Persicobacter psychrovividus: one gene and its partner. The protein of the gene in region 1 interacts with the protein of each later gene in a pairwise test. Links are inferred from orthologs where the notes say so. Each region holds a gene or a part of one and is shown on either strand. Other genes may lie near its edges.

Region 1 (3,317 bases):
TTAAGCTGTTGATCGACCACCTCGATCAATAGGTCTTGTTGGTGTTGCTTGCGTGAATAAAAAAATAACACTAACTGCGCCCCCACCAAAAGGATGAAAAGGAAATAAGCTAAAATAATATTTAAACGCTTTAATCGATTGGGCATAGTTCGGAGGAAATTAATGTACTAATACATAGCATATCGTTAGTTTAAGGAATAGCAATGAATTTATACATACTCATTGAATGCTAAAACTTACACCTGAAAACCTCCTGTTTTCCATAACCCGTCAGGTATTGGCTACCGATCACCAATGTAATATCCGTGCATATTTTTAATCGCTACAAAAAACACCCCTATCGCCACTGAGGGGCGAAAAAAAACTTTTCACTCAAATCATCTAACCCTCAACCGCTTATCAAAATTTGTTATTTTTTATCCTTTGAACTGTTGGCTATTTGTAAAAAAGCCCTTATGTTTGCATCGCTTTCAAACAAAAGCGCACGTGGTGAAATTGGTAGACACGCCATCTTGAGGGGGTGGTGATCTCACGATCGTGGAGGTTCGAATCCTCTCGTGCGCACACCGATAAAGAGGTTGTATTTTTTACAACCTCTTTTTTTATGCCCAAAAATCGATGCTTCAGCTCCAGAAATCATTATTTTAGTGCCTTGTACTTTCTGAATAAGCCCATGCTATAAAAGTACCGGAGTGTATTTACACCCCAATCACAAGCTACCACCTGTACAACATCAATGAATTTTATGCCTGAAGAATTAAACATTGACCAATGGGATCGCAAGGAACATTTTCATTTCTTTAAAGATTTCGACCAGCCGTTTTTTGGCGTTACCACAACAATTGACTGTACCACTGCCTACCAGCGATGTAAGGAAAATGGCCATTCTTTTTTCCTTTATTATCTGTATCAGTCCCTGAAAGCCGCCAACCAGATCAAACCTTTCAGCTACAGGATTCATGAAGGAAAAGTACTTGTCTACGATCAGGTCAATGCCTCGCCGACCATTAATCGTCCCAATGGAACTTTCGGCTTTGCCTATATGGATTATTTCCCTCAGTTTGATGATTTCCTTCCTGCTGCCGCAACCGAGATTGAACGCATTCAGCAAAGCACTGGCCTTGCGCCTTCGGTTGCCGGAGAAAATGTCATTCATTATTCAGCAATTCCGTGGGTGAATTTCACCGCCCTTTCTCATGCTTCAAATTCCGCATTCAAGGACAGTTGCCCAAAAATTTCCTTCGGAAAAATGAGCTCAGAAAAAGGGCGTAAACAGCTGCCCGTTTCCATTCATGTGCACCACGCCCTGATGGATGGTTACCATGTAGGCCTGTTTGTGGATGCTTTTCAGGCACTGATGAATCAGCCATAAATCTGATCTGGTGGGTCAAAGAATTTTTGATTTCAACTTCGGGCTTTGATGCTGCTTTTGCATCTTTGTAGTTCAGCAGAATATTATGATGATGGAGAACCAAAATTTATTATTGATCAGTAACTCGACCATGCCGACAGAGGCCTACCTGGGTTACTGCAAACAAAATATCGCCACTTTTTTAGGCGAGGTCAAAGAAGTATTGTTCGTACCGTATGCGGGAGTTACTTTTTCTTATGACGACTATGCCAAAAGTGTCGCTGATGCATTGAGCCCGCTGGGGATCAAGGTTACTGGGATTCACACGGTGGAAGACAAGCAAAAGGCCGTCGCTGAGGCTGCTTCCATTATGGTGGGCGGAGGTAACACCTTCGAGCTTCTACACCAACTTTACGAGAATGGACTTGTGGATTTGATCAACGAAAAAGTCAGCAAGGGTACTCCTTATATTGGCTGGAGTGCAGGATCCAATATGGCCTGCCCGACGATCAAAACGACCAACGACATGCCGATTACGATGCCTAAATCCTTCGATGCCCTGAATTTGATCCCTTTCCAGATCAATCCACATTATACCGAAGAGCGCATTCCAAACCACGGTGGCGAGACTCGCCCTTTGCGTATTGAGGAGTTTTTAACCAAGAACACCGACATGGCCGTTTTGGGGCTTCCTGAAGGCTGTATGCTGGAGATTCACGGTAAATCGATGAAATACATCGGTGGCCACGCAGGAAAACTATTCATCAATGCCAAAGAAAATAAAACGATTGACGAAAACAGTGACCTTTCTTACCTTCTGGGCTAAGTAGGATAAACTACTGTAAAGTAAAAAAGCCTTGGATCGATAGAGATCCAAGGCTTTTTTGTTTGATCAACACCACCGAATGCGCAATGCTCTCGGTGGATGTTCAGTGTGCACTACCGCAAATATTCACGGCCTGCCACTTATTTTTATGATTTCAGAAATTAAATTCCTGTGTAGTTCCAAGGTGTGATAGCACGCAATTCTTCTTTAATGGCATCAGATACCTCCAATTCATTAATGAAGCTGCCGATAGAATCTGCTGTGATCCCTTCGTTGGTACGCGTAAGTGCTTTCAGTGCCTCGTATGGATTTGGGTAAGCCTCACGGCGCAATATCGTCTGGATAGCTTCCGCCACAACAGCCCAGTTTTCTTCCAGATCCTTACGGATAACCGCTTCGTTCAACTCCAGTTTGTTGATCCCCTTTTTCAAAGAGTTCAATGCAATCACCATGTGCCCGATAGGTACACCAATGTTTCTCAATACGGTAGAATCCGTAAGGTCACGCTGCAAACGTGAGATAGGCAATTTCGCCGAAAGGTGCTCAAAAACAGCATTGGCAATGCCCAAGTTTCCTTCTGCATTTTCAAAATCAATAGGATTAACCTTATGAGGCATCGCTGAAGAACCGACTTCACCAGCTTTGATTTTTTGCTTGAAATACCCCATTGACACATATTGCCAGATATCTCTTGCGAAGTCAATCAGGATGGTATCGATACGCTTGAGGCCATCGAAATAAGCCGCAAGGTGATCGTAATGCTCGATCTGAGTTGTTGGGTGACTACGGACTAATCCAAGGTAATCAGACACAAACTGATCTCCGAAAGACTTCCAGTGAATATTTGGATAAGCAACATTGTGGGCATTGAAGTTACCCGTTGCGCCACCAAATTTGGCTGCGAAAGGCACTTGTTCCAATAGCACCATCTGGCGGGTAATACGCTCAGAAAATACTTCAATCTCTTTCCCCAAACGAGTCGGAGAGGCTGGTTGCCCATGTGTTTTAGCCAACATTGACACCGATTCCCATTCTTTGGACTTCTCAACAATCAAAGCCAGTACCTCATCCATTAAAGGCAACACTTGCTGCTCCATCGCTTCTTTCAAAGACAAAGGAATTGAGGTGTTGTTAACATCC
Region 2 (3,225 bases), 1.1 Mb from region 1 along the record:
TTTCCGTGCCAAAGGCACATTTAATTTATATAGTGATATACCAAGAAAAAATTAAAAAGATACGACCATCTGATCAATCGACTCTTTTTTGGTTTAAACCCATACAACTATACACCTAATCGCACTTCCCTACAGGATAAATCCATTAAAAATTCAGCCTCAAGAAGCCCGAAGAATATGTATTTTTAGCTAAATTTGATGGTTCACAATTTTGATGCATTATGATCATCAACACAATTTTACCAGAAGAATGTCTCATACAGGAGCTGAATGGTAACATCAAGACGTTCCGCAAAACCATTTTTTTTCTGGAACAATATAAACGATTGGGTTTATTCAATGCCTTCAGGAAAGAGATTGCTGTGGGAGAAGTATCGATCAAGGTCGAAGAGGAAGGTAGCACAAGAATTGAGCACCGTGTCAATAACCGTAAAAAATCCACCGACACACGTGTCAGGGTTGATATGGGTGAAAACCACTCTTTCATTAAAAAGACTTTTAGCCAGCAAGACGAGCTTTTGGCGCAGGAGGAAGTGATCAGGACTGATGACCAGCTGATCGAGAAAATTATCATTACGGATTATAAAGAAGGTGAAACGACCCTCATTACTTTTCAATACAATGAACAGAAACTCATTGAGCGTATTGAATTCAGTAATGAGCATGGTTCTGTATTTCAAACAGCCTCCTTCCGATATGATAAAAAAGGGCGCCTCATAGAAGAAAAAGGCAGCCGCCACCGCAGGAAAATCAGTTTTGAAGAATTCCATTATATTACCCAGTTCAAGTATCTGAAAAAAGACAAACAAGGCAACTGGTTACAACGAAGACTGAAAACCGAGTATGGTTTCCATTATCAGAACGTAACCAAGTACGCCCTTGAGGAAAGAGAGCTTACTTATCAATAATTAAGATTTTGAGGGATCACCCCCTACAAACAACAGAAAAGACTATGAAAGCCATCATTGAAAGATTTACAAGATATGTAAAAGTCGACACGGAATCTGATCCGACTGTCGAAGCAATCCCATCAACCCAAAAACAGTTTAACCTGGCCAATATGCTGGTCGAAGAACTCAAGGAGATTGGGATGGAAGAGGTCACCATCGACGAACATGCGTATGTGATGGCCACCCTTCCTGCAAATGTAGATCATCAGGTACCGACGATCGGGTTTGTAGCACATATGGATACTTCCCCAGATTTCTGTGGGGCGAACGTAAAACCACAGCTTTGGGAAAATTATGACGGCAAAGACATCGTTTTGAATAAAGAACAAAACATTGTGCTGAAAACTGCTGACTTCCCAGAAATCCTTCAGTATAAAGGATGGGATTTGATTACCACCGATGGCACCACCCTTTTGGGCGCTGACGATAAAGCGGGCGTAACAGAGATTGTTTCCGCAATGGAATTCCTGATCAAAAATCCAGCAATCAAGCACGGGGAAATCCGAATTTGCTTCACGCCTGACGAGGAAGTCGGCAAGGGTGCAGATCTTTTCGATGTTGAAAAATTTAATGCTGATTACGCTTACACTCTTGACGGTGGCCCTGTTGGGGAGCTTGAGTTTGAGAACTTCAATGCCGCAGGAGCAACGATCGAATTCAAAGGGGTTTCTGTTCATCCAGGAGCTGCCAAAGACAAGATGGTTAATTCCATGAGAATAGCCACTGAATTTGCGCAAGAATTCCCTGCTGATGAAACACCAGAAACAACGGAAGGCTATGAAGGTTTTTTCCATTTGGTTCATATGGAAGGCTCCATTGAAGCCTCTAAATTGCAATTCATTATCCGCGATCACGACGGGGAGAAATATGAAGCCCGCAAGGCATTTGTAGAGAAGATGGTCAAGAAATATCAGGAGAAATATGGCACAGACATGGTCAAGCTGACAATGAAAGACCAGTATTTCAATATGCGTGAGAAGGTCGAGCCAGTGATGGAGATCGTTGATATCGCTGCCGAAGCCATGAAATCGCTTGAAATTAAACCATTGATCAAGCCGATCCGAGGAGGAACTGATGGCGCGCGTCTTTCATTCATGGGGCTTCCTTGTCCGAATATCTTTGCAGGAGGGCACAACTTCCATGGAAAGTATGAGTTTGTCCCTGTTCAGGCCATTGAGAAAGCCACTGAAGTAATTGTAAAGATTGCTGAACTGACTGCCCAGAAGCACCAATAATTTCATCTGCGATAAAAAAGGCCCTTACGGTTAGCGTAAGGGCCTTTTTTTATGCTGATGGGGGTAAGACCTTTCTTCCGAAATGATGGCACTCCCCTATCGCTTATTTGATGATGCAATTACTCTTCCTCCTTTTCCGCTACACGAACCTTGTCGCCATCGTTTAGGTTACGGGAAATAATCTGATAAGGACCCGTGATTAATTCATCGCCAGAGTTTAACCCTTCGGTGATTTCAATGAAATCGAAATTGGAAATACCCGTCTTCACAGGCACTTTCTTCGCCACATCACCATCTTTAATGAACACCACTTCCTCAATTTCCTTATCCGAACGACCAACGCCACCGTGCTTCAGGCTGTCGGCAACCGAACGGGTGGTTACTGCTGAAAGCGGTGCCATCACAGCATCTTTCCGAGTTTTGGTTTTTATCTCAACACTGGCCGTCATTCCTGGACGGAAAGGGAAACCGTTTTGCTCCTCCAACAAATCAGCATAGGAGGAATTCAATACACGGATTTTTACCTCAAACTCCGTAATAGCATCTGCTGAGGCCTTATCTTTTGCTGTGTTGGCAATCGAGGTTACCACACCCGTAAATTTCTTATTTAAATAAGCATAAGAATCAACATTAATAATAGCCGTATCGCCTTTATGCACCCTGATGATATCATTCTCATTCACATCCACTCTGGCTTCCATCGCTGAAAGGTCCGCTATACGCATCATTTCAGTACCTGCCATAGTTTGTGTCCCTACAACCCGTTCACCTTTTTCAACGCTCAGCTTCGTAACCTTGCCATCCATCGGCGCCACAATGTTCGTCAGGCGCAAATTTTCCTGAGCCTCCGCCAAAGAAGCTCTCGATGATTTAACAATATAATTGGAGGCCTTTACATTCTCCTCCGCTGCCGCCAAATCCTCTTTAGCAGCAAGAAATTCCGCTTCGGCACGCTGGAAATCTGCAACAGAAACCACTTCGTCCTTTTTCAGCTGTTGCTGACGTTTGTACTCCTGTTCCGCCCGAACAAAATTAGCTTT

The links.
Region 2: the proteins of pepE (region 1) and pepT interact in binary tests that used the Escherichia coli proteins (3 or more experiments, as listed by UniProt). The link is inferred for Persicobacter psychrovividus from one-to-one orthologs.

What each region holds. Positions count from the first base shown.
Region 1 is NZ_AP025292.1:762,847-766,163, reverse strand. What follows is about bases 336-3,317. They hold pepE (dipeptidase PepE), read left to right. Parts: upstream 336-1,457; coding sequence 1,458-2,177; downstream 2,178-3,317. Other genes in these bases: purB (adenylosuccinate lyase), read right to left, coding at 2,339-3,317; AABK40_RS03390 (CatA-like O-acetyltransferase), read left to right, coding at 746-1,372. Also shown: AABK40_RS03400 (PAS domain-containing hybrid sensor histidine kinase/response regulator), read right to left, coding at 1-146. UniProt on the Escherichia coli protein: Hydrolyzes dipeptides containing N-terminal aspartate residues. May play a role in allowing the cell to use peptide aspartate to spare carbon otherwise required for the synthesis of the aspartate family of amino acids.
Region 2 is NZ_AP025292.1:1,896,809-1,900,033, forward strand. What follows is about bases 179-3,068. They hold pepT (peptidase T), read left to right. Parts: upstream 179-952; coding sequence 953-2,185; downstream 2,186-3,068. Other genes in these bases: AABK40_RS08100 (hypothetical protein), read left to right, coding at 222-908; AABK40_RS08110 (efflux RND transporter periplasmic adaptor subunit), read right to left, coding at 2,305-3,068. In the rest of the region: more of AABK40_RS08110, read right to left, coding at 3,069-3,225. UniProt on the Escherichia coli protein: Cleaves the N-terminal amino acid of tripeptides.